DNA from 2 places in the Mesorhizobium sp. BHscii genome. Region 1 is predicted to be linked to the other one. Evidence: riboswitches for the same ligand, from Rfam matches in the RefSeq annotation. Region 1 holds a riboswitch; the other holds the start of a gene.
What was found. Region 1 has a riboswitch for cobalamin ahead of ACWTU7_RS18245 (CbtB domain-containing protein). Riboswitches for the same ligand answer to the same signal wherever they lie in the genome.
Positions count from the first base shown of each region.

Region 2: it holds a riboswitch for cobalamin, as region 1 does, so the genes downstream of both, ACWTU7_RS13375 (DUF1636 family protein) here and ACWTU7_RS18245 (CbtB domain-containing protein) in region 1, are expected to answer to the same signal.

Region 1 is NZ_JBSPKW010000012.1:177,717-185,619, reverse strand. It holds gene mgtE (magnesium transporter) at 1-975, shown strand, start outside; gene ACWTU7_RS18275 (MerR family transcriptional regulator) at 1,125-1,511, shown strand; gene ACWTU7_RS18270 (methyltransferase family protein) at 1,558-2,049, opposite strand; gene ACWTU7_RS18265 (heparan-alpha-glucosaminide N-acetyltransferase) at 2,046-3,050, opposite strand; gene ACWTU7_RS18260 (MFS transporter) at 3,409-4,608, shown strand; gene ACWTU7_RS18255 (SRPBCC family protein) at 4,497-5,018, opposite strand; gene ACWTU7_RS18250 (hypothetical protein) at 5,060-5,347, opposite strand; cobalamin riboswitch at 5,578-5,780, shown strand; gene ACWTU7_RS18245 (CbtB domain-containing protein) at 5,818-5,997, shown strand; gene ACWTU7_RS18240 (CbtA family protein) at 6,013-6,789, shown strand; gene cobU (bifunctional adenosylcobinamide kinase/adenosylcobinamide-phosphate guanylyltransferase) at 6,782-7,303, shown strand; gene cobO (cob(I)yrinic acid a,c-diamide adenosyltransferase) at 7,305-7,903, shown strand, end outside.
Region 2 is NZ_JBSPKW010000008.1:16,298-24,200, reverse strand. It holds gene cobN (cobaltochelatase subunit CobN) at 1-458, opposite strand, end outside; gene cobW (cobalamin biosynthesis protein CobW) at 477-1,514, opposite strand; gene ACWTU7_RS13375 (DUF1636 family protein) at 1,511-1,942, opposite strand; cobalamin riboswitch at 1,981-2,184, opposite strand; gene ACWTU7_RS13370 (DUF6348 family protein) at 2,180-2,944, opposite strand; gene ACWTU7_RS13365 (winged helix-turn-helix domain-containing protein) at 2,988-4,193, opposite strand; gene ACWTU7_RS13360 (NADH-quinone oxidoreductase subunit A) at 4,530-4,895, shown strand; gene ACWTU7_RS13355 (NuoB/complex I 20 kDa subunit family protein) at 4,886-5,467, shown strand; gene ACWTU7_RS13350 (NADH-quinone oxidoreductase subunit C) at 5,473-6,075, shown strand; gene ACWTU7_RS13345 (NADH-quinone oxidoreductase subunit D) at 6,076-7,266, shown strand; gene ACWTU7_RS13340 (hypothetical protein) at 7,269-7,640, shown strand; gene nuoE (NADH-quinone oxidoreductase subunit NuoE) at 7,662-7,903, shown strand, end outside.

The sequences.
Region 1 (7,903 bases):
CGCTCGCTCGACTATCCCGAAGAGACCGCCGGCCGCCGCATGCAGACGGAGTTCGTCGCGGTGCCGCCGTTCTGGACGATCGGCCAGACCATCGACTACATGCGCGAGGACAACAACCTTCCCGACCGCTTCAGCCAGATCTTCGTCATTGATCCGAGCTTCAAGCTGCTCGGCGCCATCGATCTCGACCAGATCCTGCGCACCAAGCGCTCGATCAAGGTCGAAGAGGTCATGCATGAGACCAGGCACGCCATTCCGGCCACGATGGACCAGGAAGAGGCGGCGCGCGAATTCGAACAATACGACCTTCTCTCCGCCGCCGTCGTCGACGAGAACGAGCGGCTGGTCGGCGTGCTGACCATCGACGACGTGGTCGACGTCATCCAGCAGGAAGCCGAGGAGGATCTGCTGCGCATGGGCGGTGTCGGCGATGAAGAACTGTCGGATAGCATTCTTTCGACCTCGCGCTCGCGGGTTCCGTGGCTGCTCGTCAACCTGCTGACGGCGTTCCTGGCGGCCTCGGTGATCGGCCTGTTCGACCGCACGATCGAGCACATCGTGGCGCTGGCCGTGCTGATGCCGATCGTGGCGGGCATGGGCGGCAATGCGGGCTCGCAGACCATGACGGTCACGGTGCGGGCGCTGGCAACCAGGGACCTCGACATCTACAATGCCGGCCGCATCATCCGCCGCGAGATGGGGGTGGGCTTCATCAACGGCATCATCTTCGCCATCCTGATCGGCATCGTCGCGGCCGCCTGGTTCCGCGATCCCAATTTGGGCGGCATCATCGCAGCGGCGATGATCATCAACATGTTCGTCGCCGCACTTGCCGGCATCCTGATCCCGCTGCTGCTCGACCGGTTCAAGATCGACCCGGCCGTGGCCTCGGCGGTTTTCGTCACGACGGTCACCGACGTCGTCGGCTTCTTTGCCTTCCTCGGCCTCGCCACATGGTGGTTCGGCGTGCGCTGAGCGAACGTGCGGTTATGCCTTCAATTGACTTTTACGTAAATGCCATGCGAGATTTTGGAAGTGCCTGTCGGCCGATTCTGACGCGCGTCTGGACGATAACGAGGCCGCATGGTTGGAACTCGCAGCGCGGCTGGGCATTTGGAGTGACGATGCGGGAATATTATTCGATCACCGAACTGACCCGCGAATTCGATGTTTCGACGCGGACGCTGCGCTTCTACGAGGACGAGGGGCTGGTGCAGCCGGTACGTCGCGGCCGTACGCGGCTGTTTCGCCCGTCGGACCGGCACCTCATCCGCCAGATCATGCGCGGCAAGAGGCTCGGCTTTTCGATCAATGAAATCCGCGAAATCATCCAGATGTATAAGGAGCCGCCCGGGGAGGTCGGTCAGCTCAACCTGATGATCAAACGCATTGAGGAAAAGCGCGAGGATCTGCGCCAGAAGCGCCGGGACCTCGAAGAGACCTTGGCCGAACTCGACCAGGCCGAGGAATCCTGCGTCGAGCGATTGGTGGAGCTCGGCGTCAACACCTGACCGGCCCTTTCGATATTTCTACTCTGAAAAGACCTTGCGGCACGCCTCAAATCCAGCGTCGCACCTTTTTCGCGTAGTCCCGGTATTTCTTGCCGAATTTCGTCGTCAGCACTTTTTCCTCGCCCTCAATCGCCATTTTCTGCGTTGCGAAGGCGGCGATGATCGCCAGCGGCAGGAACCATACGATCCCCGAGACAAGGGCCACGCCGATCAGCAGCAGCGTGTTGGCCAGATATATCGGGTTGCGGCTGACAGCAAAGGGGCCTGATGTCACCAGATGGTCCGGCACGGCGTTTGGGTGGAGCGTCGTCTTTGCCCGGATCATGGTGCGCATCGCCGTGAACCAGAGTGCGACGACGCCGAACAATGCCACCCAGCCGGCCGCGAACAGGATGTCGCCGAGCAGGCCGCCGATCCATGGCAGCGGGTAGAGCAAGCCAAGCCCGATGCTGACGGCGATGGCCGCGACATAGATCAGCGGCGGCCACGGTATAAACCCCGGTTTAGGTTGCCCCGGTTTCTGTTGATGGTCGGTCATTGTGCTCCTCCCTCCATCAAAGTGCTGTCGGCTTTGGCAGTGCAGGCGCCGGCGAGCTCGTTAAGATGTGCCTTCCATTCCGCAGCCTGGTCGTTGCGGTAGAGCCGATCAAGCGTGGCCTCGCCCTCGAGTGTATCGAGCATGCACACACAATAGCTGGAGCAGAACTCCGTGTCGCGCGATTGCTCGCACGATGTCTGGCATTCTTTCAGGAAGGTGACCTGCCTGGTCTCGACCGGTGCCGGCACCACTTGCGAAAGCAGCCAGACCGAGCCGATCAGCACCGGCTGGTGGATCAGATAGAAGGCGAGGCTGTGCCGGCCGATAAAGACCAGCGGATTTGTCCAGCGGCCGGGCGTCAGGCCCGCCAGCCGCGTCAGCATGCCGGAAGCGAAGGCGAGTTTTGCCGCCGCGATCCCCACAAGCACGGCGCCGAACCATGGAAACAGCGGCACATAATCGTTGGAGCGAGGATTGGTTGCCGACAGGCCGACCCACCACAGGGCCGGATGGTCGAAGATCTCGGACCTGAGGTAGAGCGGCGCGGTGATGACGAAAGCCGCGACAACAAGCGTCAGCAGCGCCGGCAGCCGCAGAAACGCCAGGCCGAGCAGGCTGGCGAGCGCGATCTCGTGCAGGATACCGAAGAAGATGAAACTGTCCGGCGTGGCAAGCCTCGTGGCAGCCGATATGGCGAGCGCCGCACCAGCGACCATGGCGAAGCGTTTCCAGAAACCGTTCCAGCGGATCTGTTTGCCATGGGCGAGGAACAGACTGACGCCGACCAGGAACAGGAAGGTCGAAGCGATGCAGCGCGCGTAGAATTTCCACCAGCCGAAGGCGGTCAGGCCGGGATCGGTGTAGCCGAAGAATTCGAGATCCCAGGTGAAATGGTAACTCGCCATGGCAAGCAAAGCGACGCCGCGGGCGACGTCGATGGCGATGATGCGCTTCGGCTTCGGTTGATCCTGAACGGATACGGTCAGCGTGTCGATGCTCATGGTCTCGCAATTCTGATTCAGCAGAGCAAGACGACTATCACGATTGCCCCGGACAAAAGAAGGCGGCCACACACGGCCTCGGCTCCGGTTCGCGCCGGCGTCGCATCAAGGCCGGCATTAGAGCGACGTGCGTCCACTTGGACGCACAAAGTACGCTCTAACGCTTTTGAATCTACGCATCGTGCGTTCCGAGAATCGATTCCGATTTCGGGCCGATGCGGTAGGCCAGCGCCGGAAAGCCTTTGGCCGGTTCGCTTTTTGCCGTGAACGGGTCGGTTTCCTGTTACTGACCTGGGGATGGCCACGGCAGATTTGGCGCTCACGTCCTGCTTTGGGCGATTCTGCTTCGAGGACAGCAATGGCTACCCATGTGCGCCATCCAATCGCGCTTCCGGCCTTGCGACCGGCGGATGCGCGCACCTTCGCCTCGCTCTACGCGGTCGAATCCTTCGCGCGCGCCACCGTGTCGAGCGTCATCCCGATCCAGGCCTACGAAATCCTCCGCAACGAGCAGATCGTCTCGATCCTCTACACCGTCGTGGCGCTGGCCGGCCTGTCGGTGACGCTGTTCATGCCGATGCTCATCCGGCGCTTTGCCCGACGCTGGGTCTACACATCAGGTGCCTGCCTGCTTGCCGTCGGCTCGCTGTTCTTCGTCACGCACACGCTCACCGGGCAGCTGGTGGGCATGCTTTGCCGCGTGATGGGCGCCAGCGCGTTGTCCATCACGCTCAGCCTCTACATTATGGACCACATCCGCAAGACCGATTTCATGCAGGCCGAATCGCTGCGCATGGCGTGGTCGATGCTCGCCTGGACAAGCGGGCCGACACTCGGCATCTTCCTCTACACGCGGTTTGGCATCTATGCCGCGCATGGCGCGGTCGCCATCTTCGCCATGGCCCTGTTGGGGCTGTTCTGGACCTACCGGCTCGGCGACAATCAGTCGATCCGCCCTGGCAAGACGCGGCCGGCCAATCCGCTCGCCAATATCGGCCGCTTCGTCGCGCAGCCGCGTCTCAGGCTGGCCTGGCTGATCGCCTTCGGCCGCTCCTGCTTCTGGACGACATTTTTCGTCTACGGGCCTTTGTTCATGGTGATCACAGGCGAGGGCGAGCTCGCTGGCGGTCTGCTGGTCTCAGCGGGCAATGCGCTGTTGTTCACGGCCATCTTCTGGGGCAGAGTGGGGCAGCGTTTCGGCGGCCGGCGAACCATGACATCAGCCTATTTCGCCCTGTCGGCCATGCTGCTGGCGGCGGGCGCCGTCGGCGAATCCGTGCCGTTTCTTACCGGCGCCCTGCTGCTGTGCGGCGCGCTCTTCGCCATCGCTCTCGACGCGTTGGGCTCGACCGCCTTCATGCGCTCGGTGCGGTTCTATGAAAGGGCTGAGATGGCGGCAGTCTATCGCACCTATCTCGACTTTTCCGAGCTGACACCGCCGTTGGTCTATTCGGTGGTGCTGGCGTTTTTCGGGCTGGGCTCGGTGTTCGCCACGCTCGGCCTGCTGGCGGCGGGCTGCGGTTTTGTGACCTGGCGGTATCTGCCGAAGTCGCTTTGATCGTCAGAATTTGGTGAAAGCGTTGTATGCCGCTCGCGCACCCAGTTGTGGAAGCGATGCAATTCATATTCCTCGGGCATCAGCATGCCGGCCTTGTGGCGCATCGAGCGCAGGCCTTTCTGGTTGATCTCGCAGATATCAGCGTCCTCCTCCAGCACCTGCCTGCCGAAAGCGACGATGTTGTCGATATCAGCCGTTGGATCGGCGAGCGCTTCGGACGAAAAAAGCCATTCGGCGGTCAGTTCGGTCTGCTCCGAGCCGAGCGGCACCAGCCGCACGGTCCTGACATAGTCGACATGGCCGACGATGAACATCGACGGCAGGTTGGTGGCGTAGGTCTGCCCGGCGGAACGCTCGGCTGAAGTCAGGTCGGGAAAGACCGGCCGTGGACGCGCCCGTCTCGCAACCATGTCACGGCTCCGGCCCGCAGGCCACCGGAAACTCCGGCGCATCATTGTCGGCGTGACGGGTCCGTTCGGGGTCGTCGTCCCGACCCATCAGGCCGCGGCCATAGATCGACACCAGCCGCGACGATCTCCTCAGTGCCGACACAGAACGTCCTGAACGCCAGCGGCTGGGCAAGGTCGGCCTCTCGGCAGACGAGCAGCCAGCTACGATACCAGATGGCGTCGAGATCGCGCTGATAGGCCTCAATGTCCCAGTAGGCCGATGACGGCAGCGACGGTTCAAGTCGCGTCAAACCGTTATAGGGATCGTGCTCGCTCGGGCTGGGCTGCATGACCGGCTCCTGTGATACGCCAGCCGACACCCGGTCGCGAACACTGTCAATCGCGACGCCGGGCTGGCTGGCCTGTCGAGAGGCGCATTCGCGCTGGTGGCTGGCGGAATTTGGTTTGCCGGACGCGACGATTCTGCCTATAGTCGCAGCTGTCGTCGGTTCCGTTTGGAGCCGCGCATGATCCCGAAACCGGAATCGGTTCCGGAAAGGTCATGCGCAGAGTCTAAGTGTTAGAGCGTCCTTGTGCGTCCATTCGGACGCACGGCGCCCTAAAGGGAATGCGGTGAGGGCGAATTGTTGGCCCAATGCCGTGGCTGCCCCCGCAACTGTGTGCGGTTAGTCCTCTCCATATGCCACTGAAGAGTTTCTTCGGGAAGGTGGGGAAGGGCGTTGATCCGCGAGCCAGGAGACCTGCCGGCGACAGGAAAACTGACTTCTATGCCCTCGGGTGGAGGGCGAAAGGACAAGACATGAATACCGCTTCCGTCTCGCTCGGCACTTCCGTCTCCTCGCAGTCGCGCTTCGTGCAGCTGGCGCTTGCTGCATTTCTCGGCATTTTCGTGATGGGCTTTGTCGGCTTCTCGCATATCGATGCGGTCCACAATGCCGCTCACGACTATCGCCATTCGATGGCGTTCCCCTGCCACTGACGAGGGGCTGACATCATGACACTGTTTCGCAACGTCGTGTTCATCGCGGCGATCGCAGGGCTTGTGGCAGGCGTCGTTCTCGCCTGCATGCAGGCCTATGCCACGGTGCCGCTCATTCTGAAAGCGGAAGTCTACGAACAGGCCGGCGGTGGTCACACGCATGACCATGCCGCGGCGCCGGCTGCGAACGCCGGCGATACGAATGCTATGACCAGCGCGGCGCCAGCGCCGGCCGAAGCTGCCGCCCCGGAAGAGGAGGGCTGGACGCCGGCCGACGGCTTCGAGCGCTTCGCCTTCAATATCGTTGCCAATGTGGTCACCGGCATCGGCTTTGCGCTGATCTTGGTCGCCGCTTCGGAGTTCGCCGGCGGCATCGGCAATTGGCGTCAGGGCCTGTTCTGGGGCTTTGCCGGCTTTGCCGTATTCACGCTGGCTCCGAACCTTGGCCTGCCGCCCGAATTGCCAGCGATGCCGGCGGCCGATCTCACCCAGCGCCAGATCTGGTGGACGGCGACCGTGATGGCGACCGCGGCGGGTCTCGGCCTGCTTGCCTTCCGCAAGTCGTTGCCACTGGCGCTGATCGCCGGAGCGTTGATCGTGGCGCCGCATATCGTCGGCGCGCCGCAGCCCGACAGTTTCGAATCGCCGATCCCAGAAGGCCTGCATCACCAGTTCGTGGTGGCGGTGACGCTGACCAATTTGGTGTTCTGGCTGGTGCTCGGCGGCATCGTCGGCGTGGTGCGTGGCCGCTTGACCGGCACCGCGACCGGCCTGCGCGACAGCTTTGCCTGATCGCGTTACCGGGACGCTGACCCTGGTCATCGGCGGTGCACGCTCCGGCAAGAGCGCGCATGCCGAAAAATTGGCGACGGCCTGCCCGGCGCCGTGGGCCTATATCGCCACGGCGCAAGCCTATGACGACGAGATGCGCGAACGTATTGCGCTGCATCGGTCGCGGCGCGGCGAGGGCTGGACGACCATCGACGCGCCGCTCGATCTCGTCGGCGCGATCGAGGCGCTGCCTGACGGCCGGCCCGTCCTGATCGACTGCCTGACTTTGTGGCTGACCAACCATATGCTGGCCGAACATGACGTTGAGGCCGAATGCCGAGGGCTGGCGGATGTGCTGTCACGACCGCGCGGGCCGTGGTTCGTGGTTTCCAACGAGGTCGGCCAGGGCATCGTGCCGGACAATGCGTTGGCTCGCCGGTTTCGCGATGCCGCCGGCCGGCTCAACCAGCAAGTCGCGGCAGTGTCCGATACGGTGCTGCTGATGGTGGTGGGACTGCCGCTCAAGGTGAAGTGACATGGCTGATACTATCGATCCCAAGGACGAGGAGCGCCATCGCGCCAAGATGGCCAAGCGCAAAGCGGTGCAGGACGCCGAGGTCGCGGCAAAGACGGTCGAGAAGGGGCTGCTGATCGTCAACACCGGGCCCGGCAAGGGCAAGACCACTGCCGCCTTCGGGCTGGCGCTGAGGATGCTCGGCTACGGCAGGCGCGTCGGCGTCGTCCAGTTCATCAAGGGCAAATGGCACACCGGCGAGAAGGACGCCTTTGCCGCCTTCGGCGACCGGGTCGTCTGGCATACAATGGGCGAGGGCTTCACCTGGGAAACGCAGGATCTGAAGCGCGACATCGCCGCCGCCGAAGCGGCCTGGGCCAAGGCGCTCGAGCTGATGGCCGATCCATCGATCAGCCTTCTGGTGCTCGACGAGCTGAACATCGCGCTGCGCTACGATTATCTCGATCTCGACAAAGTGGTGGCGGCGCTGAAAGGGCGCCGCGAAAACCTGCATGTCGTCGCCACCGGCCGCAACGCCAGACCGGCGCTGGTCGATGCCGCCGATCTTGTCACCGAGATGTGCGTGACCAAGCATCACTTTTCCGCCGGCGTGAAGGCACA
Region 2 (7,903 bases), on a different contig from region 1:
GCCGTCATGTTGGCCGGGCCGCCCTCGCGAAAATAATTGAGCAGTCCGTCGAGCTCTTCGCGGGGCAGCGTCGAGCATTCGATCAGCCGCAGATCCTCGTCGTGGCTCTCGCCGGGCAGCAGCGCCAGTTTTATGCCGCGTGCGCGGGCGGTCGAGGCAAGCTGGTCGCAGCCATAGCGCCACCAGTCATAGCCGCCGAGAATGCGAACCAAAATAACCCTGGCGTGGCGGGCGACGCTGTCGATCCAGAGGTCGACGGACATGGGATGGCGCAGGTCGCGTAAAGCCGCAAGGCGCATCGACGGCAGGCGATCCGCATCTGTTTTCCACGCCGCCGCCAGCCCGGCCAGATCGCTGTCGGTGAAGGACAGCGCCACGACATCCGCAGGCGTCTGCCTGAGATCAACGGGCTCGGCGAGATCGTCGAGCGAGGCGGATGTTGTGGTGAGTATGTGCATCGCGGCTCGTGCCTGGGGTCAGCCGGCGAGGATACGCTCGATGGCCGGGCGGTTCAGCCCTTTCAGACCGATGACGACGAGACGCGAACGGCGGTCGTCCTCAGCGGTCCAGGCGCGGTCGTAATAGTGATTGACGCGCGGACCGACAGCCTGCAGCAACAGCCGCATCGGCTTGCCGCCGACGTCGACGAAACCCTTGACGCGCAGCACGTTCTCTTCCTCCGCCGCCGTGGCGACACGCAAAGCCAGCTCATCGGGATTGGCGATCGACGGAATGTTGATGACGAAGGAATCGAAGTCGTCATGCTCGTGGTCGAGTTCGTCGTCGTGGTGGGTCTTGCGGTTCTCGATGTCGTCCTCGACGGCAAGGCCGAGGCCGAGCAGCACAGACGGATCGACCTTACCTTGCGAGGTCGGCACGATCTTGACGGCGCGCGCGGTGTGCTCGCCGATGATGGCATTGGCGCGGGCCGAACCGGCGGCGTCCATCAAGTCGCTCTTCGACAATATGATCAGGTCGGCGCAAGCGAGTTGGTCCTCGAACACCTCCTCGACCGGGTCGTCGTGGTCGAGCGTCTCGTCCTGCGCGCGCTGCGCCTGCAGGGCGTCCATGTCGTTGGCGACGCGGCCTTCGGCCAGCGCCGGTCCGTCGACCACGGCGACGACGCCGTCCACGGTCACCCGGCTCTTCACCGACGGCCACTGGAAGGCCTGGACCAGCGGCTTGGGCAGAGCCAGCCCAGAGGTTTCGATCAGGATATGGTCGACCTTCGGCGTCAGCGACAGGATCTGGTCGAGCGCCGGGACAAAGTCGTCGGCGACGGTGCAGCAGATGCAGCCATTGGCCAGCTCGACGATATTCTCCTCGGGGCAGGTGTCGATGCCGCATCCCTTGAGGATCTCGCCGTCGATGCCGATGTCGCCGAACTCGTTGACGATGATGGCCAGCCGCTTGCCCCCGGCGTTTTCGAGCAGATGGCGGATCAGCGTCGTCTTGCCGGCGCCGAGGAAGCCGGTGACGACGGTGCAGGGCACGCGGGAAACGGAAGCGGTCATGTCAGGTCCTTCAAAAGGTCGAGGGGAGGGATGCGGGCGACGAGGCCGCGCTTCAGACTATCGGGGCGGCCGCGCCATGGAATGAGACCGTCCGTCGAGGTGGCGAAGAGCTTTGCGCCAGTGACGAGATCGGCGCCGCTGGTCGCGGTCAGGTCGCCGAAGACATAGCTCCAGCAGCCGTCGCGCAGGATCGCGGCGCTCAGCCGGCGCTTGCAGTTGCCGAGGCATTCGACGCTGCGGATACGGACATTTTCGCCGGAAGCGGCTCGGCGCGTGTCTTCGGCCAACAATTCGCCGGCGCGGGGATGGGCGTCGGAGCCGGTCTCGTCACGGCAGGAGGCGCAGACAATCACCGTGATGCCGGCCAGGGGATCACTATCGGGCAATACGTCCGCTGTCTCAGCCGAAAAACTGCTGTCGCGTTCCAAATCAGGCTCCTTGCCCGGAAAACCCGCCAGGCGATCGGATTCTTATGTCCTAGACGGCAGGTCTCCTGGCTCGCGGGTCATCGCCTTGGTGCCGCCTTCCCGGGACCGTCCCAGTGGTTTTCGGCCTTGGCTCGTCGCTTACAGTTGCGGGGACAGCCGCGGATTTGAAATCGGAATTTCGCACCGCATTCCCTCTTGGCTCCTCCCTTTGCCGAGAGGAGACCGTCTGGATTGGATTTAGGCCTGTGGGTATGGGCCTGTCAACGCGTGACTGCTATGCTCGTCTTCCAACTGTTCTCCCGCCCCGCCCTCCGGCAGTGCCAGGATAACTTGCCGGATTGCTTGGTAGCCATCGCCGTAGTCCCAATCCTGACGGACAGCCAGATTTTCGCCTTCTGGCCAAACCTCGTTGTCCAGAAGAACCTCAGCGCTAATAAGCGTTCCATTCAAGCCTGCCAGAAAGGTCCGCACAAAATGACTGCCGGGGGGCACGGAAGCCGTGAACAGCTTTTCCAACTGGGCATAGAATGCCGGGTACCCCCGGGTCAGTGAGCACAGCTCCGTAGTAGCTTGGGAGATGACCGGTCCGCCATAGATTTTCCAACTGACATTGTTTCGCCAGAACTTCCAACTGGCACGGTTTCGCCGCCAAATTTCGACTTCGGCCTGCATGTTGTCGCAGACATGATCAGCTAGTCCCTCGATGACCACATGGAATACGCCACCGAGAAATTTTGCAAACGCCTGATTCAATGCTTGTTCGCGCGTGTCGCCGAAGCCTGCAAAGGATTCAATGACCGGCTGAGTATTAAGCAACGCCGAGAAAACGTAGATTTCCAGGACCAGCCGATGGTCAGGGCCTTGATGGTCCTTGTCGAATACCTCCGCCTCGAAGCGAAGGTGCTTTGACTGGATCGTGACATCCTGCTGCCCGCGTATCGCGTTCATTCCATGCGCAATCAGCGCATCGTAGATCAAGTCGAGAACTTTGTGCGATGGCATTGCACGACCTACGGAGCTTCCCAAGTGTCTATGGCAGACGCCGTCAAGATTGGCCATCTGTCAAACTGGCCAGTGCGGGGCCCAAATCGCCGGCCGGAGTCACGTCGATGCGCTCCAATCCCAGCCAACCCTGCATCAGCTTCAACTCCTCGAAGAGTTCGGCGGCGGTTTTCGGCGGGGCGCCGGGCTCGGCATAGGCGGCATGGACGCGCAGCACGCCGGCGGGGCGGTCGGCCTTGAGGTCGATGCGCGCCACGATCCTTTCGCCGAGCAGGAACGGCAGCACATAATAGCCGTACTGGCGCTTTTCGACGGGGGTGTAGATCTCGATGCGATAGCGGAAGTCGAACAGTCTTTCCGTGCGCGACCGCTCGAAGACGACCGGATCGAACGGAGCGAGCAGCGCGCGTGCCTCGATCTTGCGCGGAAAACGGGCGTCCTTGTAAAGATAGGCAGGCTTGTCCCAGCCTTCGACGCGTACGGGCAAAAGATCGCCGGCGTCGACCAGTTCCTCAATCCGGCCCTTGATGTCGGCTGGAGAGAGGCGGAAATAATCGCGCAGGTCGCCCGCCGTCGCGACCCCGTGGGCGCGGGCGGAAATGCGCAGCAATTCGCGGTGCGCATCCTCAGGGGAGGGCACTGGCAGGGCAAGTATCGCAGGCGGCAGCACTCGCTCCGGCAGATCGTAGCGCCGCTCGAAGCCACGACGCGACGCCGTGGTAATGCGGCCAGCCCAGAACAGCCATTCGAAAGCGTGCTTGGCATCGCTCCAGCCCCACCAGCCGCCCGAGCCTTTCTGGCCTTCCAAGGCGGAAGCGGCGATCGGGCCGCGTTGAACGACCTCGCGATAGATGTCTTCAATGTAGGCGGCGCGTTCGCGGCCCCACTTGGCCAGCCCGTTATACATTTCCTCGCCGCGCTCGGCCCGCTCCATGCGCCAGCGCATCAGTGGATAGGTCTCGACCGGCAGAAAGGAGGCTTCATGCGCCCAATATTCGAAGACTTTGCGCTTGCGCGTCACGGCGGCGTTGTCGAGCAGCGCAAGCGGGTAGGGGCCAAGCCGCGAATAGAGCGGCATATAGTGAGCACGCACCACCGCACTGACGGAATCGATCTGCAGCAGGCCGGTGCGGGCAAGGACGCGGGCCAGATGGCGGCGATCAGGCGTGCTGTTAGGGCGAGGATCGGCAAACCCCTGTGCGGCAAGCGCGATGCGCCGGGCCATGGCGAGCGAGATTTTTTCCTTCATGCAGACGGCACTCTGTTGGCGTTCGACCCAAGGTTTGGACGATGATTCCGCGCCATGCTAGCAGGGTTTTCGCGGCATCTATGTCAGGAGAGAAAACTGGAGTAAAAGTCGAAAGAAATCAAACAGGAGCGGATCGGACCAGTTTATCCGGATATGCCGTCCAGGCACCGTGTTTTGAACAAGGTTTGACTTGCTTCGCCGAAAGCGCTGCGCTAACCCTCGCCGCGTTGCAGCATAGAGCCTCCTAAAACGGTTCAGTGGTTAAACTGTCACGCTTCCGCAAGTGGGTCCGGTGCTGTAATCAGAGTGGATTGGCCGCCAACGGAAAGCTGCAGCATGAACGCATTGTTGAGTTCGTACCTGCCCATCGTCCTGTTCATCGGCGTGGCGCTGGTCGTCGGCCTGGCGCTGCTTGCCGCCCCCTTCCTGGTGGCCTTCCGCAACCCAGATCCGGAAAAGCTTTCCGCCTATGAGTGCGGCTTCAATTCGTTCGACGACGCCCGCATGAAGTTCGACATCCGCTTCTACCTGGTGTCAATCCTGTTCATCATCTTCGATCTGGAAGTGGCCTTCCTGTTCCCGTGGGCCGTGTCTTTCAGCCAGATCGGCATGCTCGGTTTCTGGTCGATGATGGTGTTTCTGGCGGTGCTGACCATCGGCTTTGCCTATGAATGGAAGAAAGGAGCGCTGGAATGGGATTGAGCGACAATTCCGGCACGCTCGTCGCGCCGAAGCCGAAGGGCATTCTCGACCCCAGCACCGGGAAGCCGGTGGGGGCGAATGATCCATTCTTCCTCGAGATCAATAACGAACTGGCCGACAAGGGTTTTCTCGTCACCTCCACCGAGGCGCTGATCACCTGGGCGCGCAGCGGCTCGCTGATGTTCATGACCTTTGGTCTCGCCTGTTGCGCGGTCGAAATGATCCACACGTCGATGCCGCGCTATGACTCGGAGAGGTTCGGTGTTGCTCCTCGCGCGTCTCCGCGCCAGTCCGACATCATGATCGTCGCCGGCACGCTGACCAACAAGATGGCGCCGGCGCTGCGCAAGGTCTACGACCAGATGCCGGAGCCGCGCTACGTCATCTCGATGGGCTCCTGCGCCAATGGCGGCGGCTACTATCATTATTCCTATTCGGTGGTGCGCGGCTGCGACCGCGTCGTGCCGGTCGACATCTACGTGCCCGGCTGCCCGCCGAGTGCGGAAGCGCTGCTTTACGGCATTCTTCTCCTGCAGAAGAAGATCCGCCGCTCCGGCACGATCGAACGGTGAGCGGCATGAGCCAGTCCTTGAGTGAACTCTCGACCTATCTCGGAGAGAAGCTGAACGGCCGGATCGGCGAGGCGGTGCTTGCCTATGGCGAACTCACCATCTTGGTCGAGCCGCACGATCTGATCGAGGTGATAACCTTCCTGCGCGACGATCAAAAATGCCAGTTCATTTCGATCATCGATGTGTGCGGCGCCGATTATCCGTCGCGGGCCAAGCGCTTCGACGTCGTCTATCATCTGCTGTCGCCGAAGCAGAATGTTCGTATCCGGCTGAAGGTGCAGGCGGACGAAGAGACGATGGTGCCATCGATCACCGGTGTGTTTCCGGGCGCCGACTGGTTCGAACGCGAAACCTACGATCTCTATGGCGTGCTGTTTTCGGGCCATCCCGATCTCAGGCGGATTCTGACCGATTACGGCTTCGAGGGTCATCCGCTGCGCAAGGATTTTCCGCTGACCGGTTTCGTTGAGGTGCGCTACGACGACGAGGCCAAGCGGGTCATCTACGAGCCGGTGGAATTGAAGCAGGAATTCCGCAATTTCGATTTTCTGTCTCCGTGGGAAGGTACGGATTACGTGCTCCCGGGGGATGAGAAGGCAAAGCAGTAAATGGCTGAAACCTCCGTTCGCAACTTCAACATCAATTTCGGCCCGCAGCATCCGGCGGCGCATGGCGTTTTGCGCCTCGTGCTGGAGCTTGATGGCGAAGTCGTGGATCGCGTCGATCCGCATATCGGGCTGTTGCATCGCGGCACTGAAAAGCTGATCGAAGCCAAAACCTATCTGCAGGCGGTGCCATATCTCGACCGGCTCGACTATTGCGCGCCGATGAACCAGGAGCATGCCTTCGCGCTTGCCGCCGAGCGACTGCTCGGCATCGAAGTGCCGAAGCGCGGCCAGCTGATCCGCGTGCTTTATTGCGAGATCGGCCGCATTATGTCGCACATCCTCAATGTGACGACGCAGGCGATGGATGTCGGCGCGCTGACGCCGCCCTTGTGGGGCTTCGTCGAGCGCGAAAAACTCATGGTATTCTATGAGCGGGCCAGCGGTTCGCGCATGCATGCAGCCTATTTTCGACCCGGCGGCGTCCACCAGGACCTGCCGCAGCAGCTGGTCGAGGATATCGGCAACTGGATCGACCCGTTCCTGAAATCGCTCGACGATCTCGACGCACTGCTCACCGGCAACCGCATCTTCAAGCAGCGCAATGTCGACATCGGCACCGTCTCGCTGGCCGACGCCTGGGCGTGGGGCTTTTCGGGCGTCATGGTGCGCGGCTCCGGCGTCGCCTGGGATCTGCGCAAGTCGCAGCCTTACGAATGCTATGCCGAGATGGATTTCGACATTCCGATCGGCAAGAACGGCGACTGTTTCGACCGTTATCTCGTGCGCATGGAAGAGATGCGCCAGTCGGCGAAGATCATGCGCCAATGTGTCGACCTGCTGCTCGGCAAAGAAGGCACGGGGCCGGTGTCAAACCTCGACGGCAAGGTGGTGCCGCCAAAGCGCGCGGCGATGAAGCGCTCGATGGAAGCGCTGATCCATCACTTCAAGCTCTACACCGAGGGCTACCGCGTGCCGGCGGGCGAGGTCTATGCGGCCGTTGAAGCGCCGAAGGGCGAGTTCGGCGTTTACCTGGTCTCGGACGGCACCAACAAACCCTATCGCTGCAAGCTGCGCGCGCCAGGCTTTGCCCATCTGCAGGCCATGGACTTTTTGTGCCGCGGCCACATGCTGGCCGACGTCACCGCCGTGTTGGGTTCACTCGATATCGTCTTCGGGGAGGTTGACCGCTAGCAATGAACGCGCTTGTCACCGCAGCGGTCCTGACGATGGCGGCCCAAGTCCCTGCTTGGGGCCCCGATGGTCGGCTATTGTCGAGAGATCTGCTCAAGATTGGGTTTGAGCTGGTTGCGGAAGGTGACTTATTGATGGGGCGCACGTTCGAGAGACATGCACCGATGGATGAGGGGATTGTTCTTCATTCCTTCCCGCAGTGCCAGTTGGACTCGTTCCTTGCCCAGGTGCCCAGCCGGCCACGGCCTTACTGTGTCTCTTGGGTTGACGATCGTTATGACGAATACATCCGCCTGAAGCGCGGGAAAGAAGAGTTTGTGTGCGTGTTAGGGCAATCTGAGAACTGCTATCGCGTCTCTGGCTCGGTTCAGTAAGAAGCAAACAAAGCGAAAATCATGTCAGTCCGCCGTCTCGCAGAAGCCAGCCTCCAGCCAGCCTCCTTCGCCTTCAACCGGGCGAATGCGGCAGCGGCCCAGCAATGGATCAAGAAATATCCGAAGGGCCGCGAGCAATCCGCGATCATTCCCTTGCTGATGCTGGCGCAGGAGCAGGAAGGCTGGGTGACCAAGGCGGCGATCGAGACGATCTCCGATATGCTCGGCATGCCTTACATCCGTGGGCTGGAAGTCGCGACCTT